3 regions of the Yokenella regensburgei genome follow, and region 2 is predicted to be linked to each of the others. Evidence: predicted binding sites of a transcription regulator. Region 2 holds the regulator's gene; each other region holds the start of a gene.
What was found. The regulator LexA, encoded in region 2, represses DNA repair genes until DNA is damaged. The targets are predictions, from matches to a motif close to TNCTGTATGTACATACAGNA.
Positions count from the first base shown of each region.

Region 1: a site for LexA is predicted at 2,438-2,457, ahead of uvrB (excinuclease ABC subunit UvrB). Genes of this name have one in related genera too.
Region 3: a site for LexA is predicted at 2,099-2,118, ahead of sulA (SOS-induced cell division inhibitor SulA). Genes of this name have one in related genera too.

Region 1 covers NZ_RBIZ01000003.1:2,081,718-2,085,946, reverse strand. The annotation lists gene bioF (8-amino-7-oxononanoate synthase) at 1-548, shown strand, start outside; gene bioC (malonyl-ACP O-methyltransferase BioC) at 532-1,287, shown strand; gene bioD (dethiobiotin synthase) at 1,280-1,972, shown strand; gene uvrB (excinuclease ABC subunit UvrB) at 2,533-4,229, shown strand, end outside.
Region 2 covers NZ_RBIZ01000005.1:35,779-40,007, reverse strand. The annotation lists gene C7387_RS15225 (cupin domain-containing protein) at 1-145, opposite strand, end outside; gene zur (zinc uptake transcriptional repressor Zur) at 260-775, shown strand; gene dinF (MATE family efflux transporter DinF) at 809-2,128, opposite strand; gene lexA (transcriptional repressor LexA) at 2,203-2,811, opposite strand; gene C7387_RS15205 (diacylglycerol kinase) at 2,921-3,289, opposite strand; gene plsB (glycerol-3-phosphate 1-O-acyltransferase PlsB) at 3,419-4,229, shown strand, end outside.
Region 3 covers NZ_RBIZ01000003.1:1,860,765-1,864,993, forward strand. The annotation lists gene yccS (YccS family putative transporter) at 1-1,319, shown strand, start outside; gene C7387_RS09200 (TfoX/Sxy family DNA transformation protein) at 1,255-1,920, opposite strand; gene sulA (SOS-induced cell division inhibitor SulA) at 2,140-2,646, shown strand; gene ompA (porin OmpA) at 3,000-4,052, shown strand; gene matP (macrodomain Ter protein MatP) at 4,143-4,229, opposite strand, start outside.

The sequences.
Region 1 (4,229 bases), on a different contig from region 2:
ATGACGCACATGGGATTGGCGTCACCGGCGAGCAGGGGCGCGGCTCCTGTCATGCCCAGGGGGTTCACCCGGAATTGCTGGTCGTGACCTTCGGTAAAGCTTTTGGCCTCAGCGGTGCCGCCGTGTTGTGTAGCGAGTCCGTGGCGGATTATCTGCTGCAGTTTGCCCGTCATCTCATCTACAGCACCGCTATGCCCGCTGCTCAGGCGGTCGCGCTACAGGCGGCGCTTGCGGTTATTCGTAGCGAAGAAGGGGAAGCGCGTCGCGCCACTCTTGCCGGGCACATTGCCGCATTCCGTGAGGGCGCGCAGGGGGCTGGCATGACGCTCACCGATTCCCGGAGCGCTATTCAGCCGCTGATCGTCGGCGAAAATGCCCGGGCGCTGGAACTTGCCGGGCGGTTACGCGCTAAAGGATGCTGGGTCACTGCGATTCGTCCACCGACGGTGCCGGCGGGTACTGCGCGGCTGCGTTTGACGCTGACCGCCACCCATCAGCCTGAGGATATTGCCCGCTTACTGGAGGTGCTGCATGACGCCGGTCAATAAACAGGCGGTAGCTGCCGCTTTTGGTCGCGCTGCGGCGCACTATTTACAGCATGATAAACTGCAGCGACAAAGCGCCAGTCTGCTGCGGGCACAGCTGCCGGAACGCCACTTCGCGCACGTACTGGACGCGGGCTGCGGTCCGGGCGCGGTGAGCCGGGTGTGGCGGGAGAGCGGGAGCCAGGTAACGGCGCTGGATCTCTCTTCACAAATGCTTGAACAGGCGCGTGCGCAGCAGGCCGCGCACCACTACATCACCGGCGATATCGAATCACTGCCGCTGCCGGACGCGCAGTTCGACCTCGTCTGGAGCAATCTTGCCGTGCAGTGGTGCGATGATTTTGGCGCGGCGCTGGCGGAGCTGTATCGAGTGGTAAAACCTGGCGGAGTGCTGGCCTTCACCACGCTTGCCGCCGGCTCTCTGCCGGAGCTGAATCAGGCCTGGCAGGCGGTGGATGAACACCCTCATGCCAACCGTTTTTTAGCGCAGGAGAGGCTCCTGGAGACGCTCTCAGCATGGCGGGGGCGTTCCAGGCTGGAATCCATCACCCTGAGCTTCCCTGACGCGATGAGCGCGATGCGTTCGCTTAAAGGCATTGGTGCCACCCATCTGCATGAAGGGCGTGCCAGCAGGCTTCTGACGCGACAAAAACTACAGGCGCTGCAGCTTGCATGGCCGCAGCACGGCGGGGGTTGCCCGCTGACTTACCATCTTTTCTGGGGAGTGATTGAACGTGACTGAACGTTATTTTGTCACCGGTACCGATACGGAAGTCGGGAAAACGGTCGCCAGCTGTGCGCTGCTGCAGGCCGCGAATCGTCTGGGACGGCGGACGGCGGGGTATAAGCCGGTCGCCTCCGGTAGTGAACAGACCGCCGAAGGGTTACGTAATAGCGATGCGCTGGCCTTGCAGCGAAATAGCGCGCTAGCGCTGCGTTATGAACAGGTGAACCCCTATACCTTCGGCGAACCGACTTCGCCGCATATTATCAGCGCCGATGAAGGGCGTCCCATTGAAGCCACGGTGCTTTCCGCTGGGTTACGGGCGCTTGAGAGTGACGCGGAGTGGGTGCTGGTTGAAGGTGCGGGGGGCTGGTACACACCGTTGTCACCGGTGCTGACATTTGCCGACTGGGTGCAGCAAGAACGCTTGCCGGTGATTCTGGTGGTTGGCGTTAAGCTTGGCTGTATTAACCATGCAGTGCTGACGGCCCAGGCAGTACTGCAGGCCGGTTTACATCTTGCAGGCTGGATTGCCAACGACGTGGTTCCACCCGGACGCCGACACGCAGAATATATGGCTACGCTAACGCGTATGTTGCCTGCGCCGCTGCTGGGAGAAATCCCGTGGATTGAAGGAGATGTTGCGCAAACTGACCTCGGTGGATATCTCGACCTTCAGCACCTGACCGCTACAAAATTGTAGAAATGTGAAGCAGATCGCGCATATATTCGCCAACGTCTAAAGCGAAAAAAACTCAAAAATTATCAATAATATTTTTTTATGTCCGGCGTTTCGCTGCCGGACCATTTTTGCCGTCAGGCGGGGGATATGGGCTGGAGACAGTTATCCACTATTCCTGTGGATAACCTTGTGTATTAGGGTTAGAAAACCTCTGGTAAACGAGAGAGCATGCGGCTTGCGACTGAATTGATGCGAAAGGCGGCTTTTGGATATTTTCTTTTTTAATTAATGAGTTAGATAAAAGCAATGCCTGTAAGAAAAGTGTCACCGGCTGCCACAAAAGTTTCATTACATACCTTGACAAATGTTAAACCAGAAAAAATTCTGGGGATAACCGATGCTGTCTGGTTTTTTATCCCGCCGTCACGAGAAATTGCCCGTTTGTCAGGCTGACGATGGGCGGGTAACACAAATACGATAATATGTTACTGTTTTTATATCCAGTATAAATGGTTGGCAAATTTATCTGCGACGAGTAAAATTAGTCACCTGCCAGTTCACTCCTTCACAGGTCGTTGTCCATGTCTAAACCGTTCAAACTTCATTCCGCGTTTCGCCCTTCAGGCGATCAGCCTGCGGCCATCGCCAAACTGAAAGAGGGTCTGGAGGACGGCCTGGCGCACCAGACGCTGCTCGGCGTAACGGGCTCAGGTAAAACCTTTACCATCGCTAACGTTATTGCCGATCTGCAGCGTCCTACTATGGTACTGGCGCCGAACAAAACGCTGGCGGCCCAGCTCTATGGCGAGATGAAGGAGTTCTTCCCGGAAAACGCGGTGGAGTATTTCGTCTCGTACTACGATTACTACCAGCCGGAAGCCTACGTACCGAGCTCGGATACCTTCATCGAGAAAGACGCCTCGGTGAACGAGCATATCGAACAGATGCGACTCTCTGCGACCAAGGCACTGTTAGAGCGCCGTGATGTAATCGTGGTGGCGTCGGTTTCAGCCATCTACGGCCTTGGCGATCCGGATCTGTATCTGAAAATGATGCTGCACCTGACGGTCGGGATGATTGTCGATCAGCGCAGTATCCTGCGACGTCTCACTGAGCTGCAGTACACCCGTAACGATCAGGCATTTCAGCGCGGGACCTTCCGTGTCCGCGGCGAAGTGATCGACGTCTTCCCGGCAGAGTCCGACGATCTGGCGCTACGCATTGAGCTTTTTGACGACGAAGTCGAGCGGCTGTCGTTGTTTGACCCGCTCACCGGCCATCTGGAGTCCGGCGTTCAGCGCTTCACCATCTACCCGAAAACGCACTACGTGACGCCACGCGAGCGTATTATTCAGGCGATGGAAGATATCAAAGTTGAGCTGGCAGACCGCCGCAAGGTGTTGCTTGCCAACAACAAGCTGCTGGAAGAGCAGCGCTTGAGCCAGCGTACTCAGTTCGATCTCGAGATGATGAACGAGCTCGGATACTGCTCCGGCATCGAAAACTATTCGCGCTTTCTCTCCGGCCGTGGTCCCGGCGAGCCGCCGCCGACGCTGTTTGATTACCTTCCGGCCGATGGTCTGCTGGTCATCGACGAATCCCACGTGACTATCCCGCAGATTGGCGGTATGTACCGTGGCGACCGGGCGCGTAAAGAGACGCTGGTGGAGTACGGTTTCCGCCTGCCTTCCGCGCTCGATAACCGTCCGCTGAAGTTTGAAGAGTTCGAAGCGCTGGCGCCGCAGTCGATTTATGTTTCGGCAACGCCGGGTAACTATGAACTGGATAAATCTGCGGGTGACGTGGTTGACCAGGTCGTGCGTCCAACCGGGCTTTTAGATCCGGTTATCGAAGTGCGCCCGGTGGCGACCCAGGTTGACGATCTGCTGTCAGAAATTCGCCAACGTGCGCTTATCAACGAACGCGTACTGGTGACGACACTGACCAAACGGATGGCGGAAGACTTAACCGAGTATCTTGAAGAACACGGCGAGCGGGTGCGCTATCTGCACTCGGATATCGACACCGTCGAGCGTATGGAAATCATCCGTGACCTGCGTCTGGGCGAGTTTGACGTCCTGGTTGGGATCAACCTGCTGCGAGAGGGTCTGGATATGCCTGAGGTCTCGCTGGTGGCGATCCTTGATGCCGATAAAGAGGGTTTCCTGCGTTCTGAACGTTCCTTGATCCAGACCATTGGTCGTGCGGCGCGTAACATCAACGGTAAAGCCATTCTGTACGGCGATAAAATCACTCCGTCAATGGCTAAGGCGATTGG
Region 2 (4,229 bases):
GCTCGTGGTGAATACCCATACGAGTGAGCCCTAAACGACGCGCCAGCGGCGCACCAATCGAAAACAGCTCCTTGCTACCGGAATAAGTCGAGTCATCCGGACCTTCCACTTCACGCCAGTGGCGAATGCAATCTGGTCTTTTCATTATCTTTTATCCTGAACGTGAGATGCATCAGGTATAGCACACCCGCCGGGATCTCGGTGTTTTAGACTTAATGTGATAAAGTAACGAAATACATTTCGCACCCTGAGGATGCTCATGGATAAGACAACTTCGCAAAAGCTGTTAGCACACGCCGAAAAAATGTGTGCGCAACGCGGTGTGCGCCTGACTCCGCAGCGCCTTGAGGTATTACGCCTGATGAGCCTGCAGCCGGGTGCTATCAGCGCTTATGACCTGCTAGACCTGCTACGGGAAGCCGAGCCGCAGGCCAAACCCCCTACTGTCTATCGCGCCCTCGAGTTTCTGCTTGAGCAGGGGTTTGTGCATAAAGTGGAGTCCACTAACAGCTACGTGCTGTGCCACATGTTCGATAAGCCTACGCATACTTCCGCGATGTTTATCTGCGATCGCTGTGGCGTGGTGAAAGAAGAGAGCGCTGAAGGGGTTGAGGACATCATGCATACGCTGGCGGCGAGAATGGGTTTTGCCCTGCGCCACAACGTGATTGAAGCCCATGGCCTGTGCTCTGCCTGCGTGGAAGTGGAAGCCTGCCGCCATCCTGATGATTGTGGTCATGACCACTCTATTCAGGTGAAGAAAAAGCCCCGTTAACAAAAAAGGCGGTCAATGACCGCCCTTTCTGCATCACGCAAACCAGGTCCCACGCTGCCAGTGTCGACGCCAGATCCATGCAAGCGACAAACCGCGCAACGCCAGAAACACCGCCAACGACAGCCACAATCCGTGATTCCCCAGCAGCGGTACCGTCAGTAAGGTCAGGGCGAAACCTGCCGCTGCAACCGCCATGCTGTTACGCATTTCAGCGCCGCGCGTCGCTCCGATGAACATACCGTCGAGCAGATAGCACCAGACGCCGATAAGCGGTAACACCACCTGCCAGATAACATAGCGATCTGCCAGTTGCTGCAGCTCGGGGAGCGAAGTCAGAAGTGCGATGATCCCTTTTCCAGCCAGCAGATAAACCAGCGCAAAAGCCAGCGCCACGAGGCCCGACTGCCGACATGCCGCGTGCCAGACGTGGCGCAATTTGCTGCCATCCTGCGCGCCGTATGCCTGCCCGGAATGCGCCTCCACGGCATAGGCAAAACCATCCAGGGCATAGGCGGTAAAGGTGAGCATCGTCATCAGCACCGCGTTCACCGCCACAACGTCGCCGCCAAGTCGCGCACCTAAAACGGTGATCGCACCAAAACACAGCTGTAGCAACAGCGAACGCAGCATGATGTCCCGGTTAAGCGCCAGCAGCCGCCGGAGGTTACCCCGCCAGGCGTTTTTCAGCATCTCTCGGGTGATGCCGCGCAGCCGCAGCACCCGCCGCACCATCAGCAGGCCGATGAAAAAGGTCGCGTATTCAGCGATAGCCGTCGCCAGCGCCGCGCCCTGCACATCCATATGCAGTCCCATAACCAGCCAGAGGTCGAGGGTGATATTAAGAATATTGCCGACTACCAGCAGGATGACCGGCGCACGGGCATACTGCACGCCAAGCAGCCAGCCCAGCAGCACCAGGTTTGCCAGCGACGCCGGAGCGCTAAGCCAGCGAATCTCCAGGAAGCGCCGCGCCTGCTCCAGCACAGCCTCACTGCCACCAACCACCTGCAGCGCCAGATTGATAATGGGCTCCCGCAGCAGGACTATCAGCACTCCGGCGCCTAACGCCAGCAGCAGCGGCTGAACCAGTGCCCTTGCCAGGGCCTGGGGATCTCTCGCCCCAAACGCCTGGGCGGTAAATCCGGTCGTACTCATGCGCAAAAAGAGCAGCAGCATAAACAGGAAGCTGGTTGCCGTAGCACCTACCGCCACACCGCCGAGATACACGGGGCTGTCGAGATGACCAATCACAGCGGTATCCACCAGACCCAAAAGCGGTACGGTGATGTTGGAGAAAATCATCGGCAACGCCAGACGCCACAGCGCCTTATCGGCTGCGTTGAAAAGCTGCATAGAAAAATGCCTGAAGAGAGATCAAGAGAGGAGCAGACTGCGGCAAGCGTTGTACCGCAGTCGTTAAGGAAGGGTTACAGCCACTCACCGTTGCGGATTACGCCTACTGCCAACCCTTCGATAGAGAAGCTCTGCTGACGCAGATCGACCACAATCGGGGTGAACTCGGTGTTTTCCGGCAACAGTTCGACGGTGTTACCCTGCTTTTTAAGGCGTTTTACGGTTACTTCGTCGTCAATACGCGCGACGACCACCTGGCCGTTACGCACATCCTGAGTTTTATGCACCGCCAGCAGGTCGCCGTCCAGAATACCGATATCCTTCATCGACATACCGCTGACGCGCAGCAGGAAATCCGCGCTCGGTTTGAACATGGCCGGGTCAACCTGATAGTGACCTTCAATGTGCTGCTGTGCCAGCAGCGGTTCACCGGCGGCAACACGGCCTACTAACGGTAAACCCTCTTCTTCTTCCACCAGCAGGCGGATACCGCGCGACGCGCCAGACACAATTTCGATGGCGCCTTTACGCGCCAGCGCTTTCAGGTGTTCTTCTGCCGCATTCGGGGAACGGAACCCCAGCTGCTTGGCGATCTCCGCACGTGTTGGCGGCATACCGGTCTGGCCGATATGTTCCCGAATGAGATCAAACACCTCTTGCTGCCTGGTCGTTAACGCTTTCATCCCGCCCCCTGGGTGTATATACAGTTATGCTGTGAGTATATACAGTTAACGGCGATTTTGGAACCACAAAAAGCACAAAAAACAAGTGTCTTAATCAATTCTGGAAGCATTATCGAAAATGCGACCACAACAGCGTGCCCCAGGTGATTAATGCGATAAAAATAGACAGCAGCACCGCGGCGCTGCCCATATCTTTCGCACGACCGGAGAGCTCGTGGTGCTCCGGGCCAATTCTGTCGACCACCGCTTCGATCGCACTGTTGAGAATTTCCACTATCATCACCAACAGGACCGAGCCAATCAGCAGAACGCGGGTTATCGCATCGACATCCAGCCAACAGGCAATGATGACGGCCAGAATCGCGACGGTCCCCTCCTGGCGGAAGGCGGCTTCGTTACGCCAGGCGGCGCGGAATCCTTTCCAGGAGTAGCCAGCGGCTTTGATGATGCGGGTTATCCCAGTGGTATCATTGGCCATTAAATGAACCTTTTTCGATTTTATATGTTAATCACAGTGTAGACGCACGGCACACGCGCAGAAATTCTGTACGCTTTCTGGTATTCTTGCCGCGCAATTGCATTATTAACCAGAGGCTTTACATCGTTTATGTCTGGCTGGCCAAGAATTTACTACAAATTACTGAATTTACCATTAAGCATCCTGGTAAAAAGCAAGTCTATTCCGGCAGAACCTGCGCAGGAGTTAGGGCTCGATACGTCACGCCCGATTATGTACGTGCTGCCCTACAACTCTAAGGCAGACCTGCTGACTTTGCGCGCCCAATGCCTGGCGCACGACTTACCCGATCCGCTGGAACCGCTGGAGATAGACGGCACGCTGCTGCCGCGCTACGTCTTCATTCACGGTGGCCCGCGTGTCTTCACGTATTACACCCCGAAAGAAGAGTCCATCAAGCTGTTCCACGACTATCTGGATCTGCACCGCAGCAATCCCGATCTGGACGTGCAGATGGTACCGGTATCGGTGATGTTCGGTCGCTCCCCGGGGCGCGAGAAAGGGGAAGAGAACCCGCCGCTGCGCATGCTGAACGGCATTCAGAAGTTCTTCGCCGTCACCTGGCTTGGCCGCGACAGCTTTGTGCGCTTCTCGCCGTCGGTGTCGCTGCGCTGGATGGCAACCGAGCACGGTACCGACAAAACCATCGCTCAGAAACTGGCGCGAGTGGCACGCATGCACTTTGCTCGTCAGCGTCTGGCCGCGGTTGGGCCGCGTCTGCCGGCGCGTCAGGACCTGTTCAACAAGCTGCTGGCCTCAAAGGCTATCGCTCGTGCCGTTGAAGATGAAGCGCGCAGCAAGAAAATTTCCCACGAGAAGGCGCAACAGAACGCTATTGCGCTGATGGAAGAGATTGCGGCCAACTTCTCCTACGAGATGATCCGCCTGACTGACCGTATTC
Region 3 (4,229 bases), on a different contig from region 2:
AGCGGCTTCTCTCCATGCAGTCTCAGGCCTGCCAGCAGCTGTCACGCTCAATCCTTTTACGTACCCACTACCAGCATGATTCCCGCTTTGAGCGCGTGTTTGCCCACCTGGATTCCGCGCTCGACAGAGCACGGGCGAACGGGGTATCGGCTGAGCAGGTCAATGCCCTCGGCTATCTGCTCAATAACCTGCGGGCCATAGATGCTCAGCTGGCAACCATCGAATCTGAACAGGCACAGAACCAGCCGCGCAGTGAGACGGAAAACCTGCTCGCCGACGACCGACTGCACGGATTCAGTGATATCCGTTCGCGCCTGGGCCGTAACATGTCCCCGGAATCCGCGCTGTTCCGCCATGCGGTGCGCATGTCGCTGGTGCTGTGCGCGGGTTATGCCATCATCCAGTTTACCGGGATGCATCATGGCTACTGGATCCTGCTGACCAGCCTGTTTGTCTGTCAGCCGAACTACAACGCCACTCGTCACCGCCTGGCGCTGCGTATTATCGGGACGCTGGTCGGGATCGCGATTGGTCTGCCGGTGTTACTGCTGGTGCCGTCCGTTGAGGGACAACTACTGCTGATAGTGGTGACCGGGGTACTATTTTTTGCCTTCCGCAATGTGCAGTACGCCCATGCAACCATGTTCATTACCCTGCTGGTGCTGCTGTGCTTTAACCTGTTGGGGGAAGGTTTCGAAGTGGCGCTGCCGCGGGTGGTTGATACGCTCATCGGCTGTGCTATCGCCTGGGCGGCGGTCAGCTTTATCTGGCCCGACTGGCGATTCCGCAATCTGCCACGCGTACTGGCGAGAGCGGTTGATGCTAACTGTCGCTACCTGGATGCCATTCTTGAACAGTACCATCAGGGGCGGGACAATCGCCTGTCCTATCGCATTGCGCGCCGTGACGCCTGGAATCGAGACGCGGAGTTGGCCTCGGTTATCTCGAATATGTCGACAGAGCCAAAAGTCACTCCAGAAATGAAAGAGACGGCATTTCGTCTGCTGTGTCTGAACCACACTTTTACCAGCTACATCTCTGCCCTCGGAGCGCACCGGGAACAACTGACGAATCCCGAAATCCTGGCGCTGCTGGACGACGCCGTATGCTATGTCGATGATGCTTTTCATCATATGCCAGCTGACGAAGCGCGAGTACAGCAGGCCCTTGCAGGCCTGATGCAGCGTATCCATCACCTGGAGCCACACGCGGACAGTAAAGAGCCGCTGGTACTCCAGCAAGTTGGGCTACTGGTTACTCTTCTGCCTGAAATATGTCGTCTTCAGCAGCAGGTTGCTCCTCTGGAGCCGGGTATTTAATCCCCGGTAATGCATGTACCCAATCCATCAGCTCCTGGCGCCTTTGCGCCGGGAGCGCCGCGGCATGCAGTCCATGAATTGCACCTTCCAGCGCAAACAGCAAACTGATACTGATCCCCTTTCTCCGTTCCCGCAGCTTAAGCCAGCACAGTTGTGCACCAAGCGAACACAGCATTCGCTGATCCTCTATCCCGGCATCCAGCAGCATTAGCTCCGTATGGAACGAGATATTGGGTAAATGCCGCAGCTGCCGCTTGTCCTGACGCTTTTGTTTCTCTCGCTGTGCATCGCGCAGTGAGTGACCCGATAAATGCAGCAGAAGCCCGGTATTACGCCATAGCGCTTCGCCAACGTGGAAATAGTTGAGCAGGATGGGTCTTCCTCGCTTAACCAGTGTGAGTAGCGGTGAAGGATTTTCGACCTGATAGGTCGCACTTTGCTCACATACCCGCAGATATAGTTCCCCCTCCGCGACCATGGCAAAAACGGTATCCTCAATAGCCAGGCTATAGCCGCCAAACAGCGCCCGATATTCAATCACCCCCAGTGGCGACAGGTATTCCTGCGACTGATGGATCTTCTTATATGTCATATCTTTCATGATTATTCCTTTGTTAATCATGCCGTTAACTGATGAATGGTGAATAGCGGATCCGTTAATCAGGAAAATAGGTAACTTCACTGCGGGCAGCAAGATGATTTTCATCCTGAGGAGGACTTCGGTGTAATTTTGCGAGACGCTTTCAGAAAATGAGGTTGATCTTTGTACTCAGTGGTAGTACTGTATATTCATACAGTAACCCACAGGGCGGGATTCACTATGTATACTTCTGGATATGCAAATCATTCATCACGGGCTTCTACTTCTGCCGTTCGATCCACACGTACCACGGCGGAACCGGCTTCCGGGCTGATTAGCGAAATAGTCTACCGGGAAGACCAACCGATGATGACACAGCTACTGTTGCTTCCTTTGCTGCAACAACTCGGTCAGCAATCTCGCTGGCAGCTGTGGCTGACACCGCAGCAAAAGCTGAGCCGTGATTGGGTTCAGGCTGCCGGGTTACCGCTGACTAAAGTTATGCAGATTAGCCAGATGTCACCGTGCCATACGCTGGAGTCGATGATCCGTGCATTACGCACCGGTAACTATAGTGTAGTGATTGGCTGGCTGAGCGATGAATTAACAGAAGAAGAACATTCCCGCCTGGTTTTAGCTGCCGAAGAAGGGAACGCGATGGGCTTTATCATGCGACCGGTGAGTGCAAGTCCTACAGCCACGAGACAGCTAAATGGTCTAAAAATTCACTCAAACTTGTATCATTGAGTGAAATTAAGATTATTCCTGGAAAATTTTTTCGCTTTTTATTGACCAGACACCGCTCCGACCAGATCGGGCGGCGAGGCTTGTGCGGCGCGGTTTCCGGCATTTTATGCTGAACAAAAAAGCAACATAAATGTTAATTTTTGTGTACACAACCTCTTTTTTTTCATATGCCTGACAGAGTTCACACTTGTAAGTTTCCAACTACGTTGTAGACTTTACATCGCCAGGGGTGACCGGCTTACGCCGCTATTAACGGCATAGTTATTAACAAGTCACGCTCCCGGTGTAAGGATTTAACCGTGAATTTCGATGTATCTTCATGGCGATTTTTGGATGATAACGAGGCGCAAAAAATGAAAAAGACAGCTATCGCGATTGCAGTGGCACTGGCTGGCTTCGCTACCGTAGCGCAGGCCGCTCCGAAAGATAACACCTGGTATGCAGGTGGTAAGCTGGGTTGGTCCCAGTTCCATGACACTGGCTGGTACAACAGCAACCTGAACAACGACGGTCCGACCCACTCAAGCCAACTGGGCGCTGGTGCGTTCGGTGGTTACCAGGTTAACCCGTACGTTGGTTTCGAAATGGGTTACGACTGGCTGGGCCGTATGCCTTACAAAGGCGACACCGTTAACGGCGCATTCAAAGCTCAGGGCGTTCAGCTGACCGCTAAACTGGGTTACCCGATCACTGACGATCTGGACATCTACACCCGTCTGGGTGGTATGGTATGGCGCGCTGACTCCAGCAACAACATTGCCGGCGACAACCACGACACCGGCGTTTCTCCGGTATTCGCTGGTGGTGTTGAGTGGGCTGTTACCCGTGACATCGCTACCCGTCTGGAATACCAGTGGGTTAACAACATCGGCGACGCAGGCACCACTGGTGTTCGTCCGGACAACGGCATGCTGAGCGTAGGTGTTTCCTACCGCTTTGGCCAGGGCGAGCCAGCTCCAGTAGTTGCTCCGGCTCCGGCTCCAGCTCCGGAAGTACAGACCAAGCACTTCACTCTGAAGTCTGACGTTCTGTTCAACTTCAACAAAGCGACCCTGAAGCCGGAAGGCCAGCAGGCGCTGGATCAGCTGTACACCCAGCTGAGCAACCTGGATCCGAAAGACGGTTCCGTAGTGGTTCTGGGCTACACTGACCGTATCGGTTCAGAGCAGTACAACCAGAAACTGTCTGAGAAACGCGCTCAGTCTGTTGTCGATTACCTGATCTCTAAAGGTATCCCGGCTAACAAGATCTCCCCGCGTGGCATGGGCGAAGCTAACCCGGTTACTGGCAGCACCTGTAACAACGTGAAAGCTCGCGCTGCACTGATCGACTGCCTGGCTCCGGATCGTCGTGTTGAGATCGAAGTTAAAGGCATCAAAGACGTTGTAACTCAGCCAGCGGCTTAAGTTTTACGTCTATAAAAAAACCCCGCCATGGCGGGGTTTTTTATTATCTGAATATCGGGAAAATCAGCCAGGGCTGAGTAACGCGCAGTTTTACTCTTTACCCAGCAGTGCCTGCAGGTCGTTCTTCAGGCTGGACATCTTGCTGGCGTACTTCTCTTTGTTTTCAGCATCCTCGAT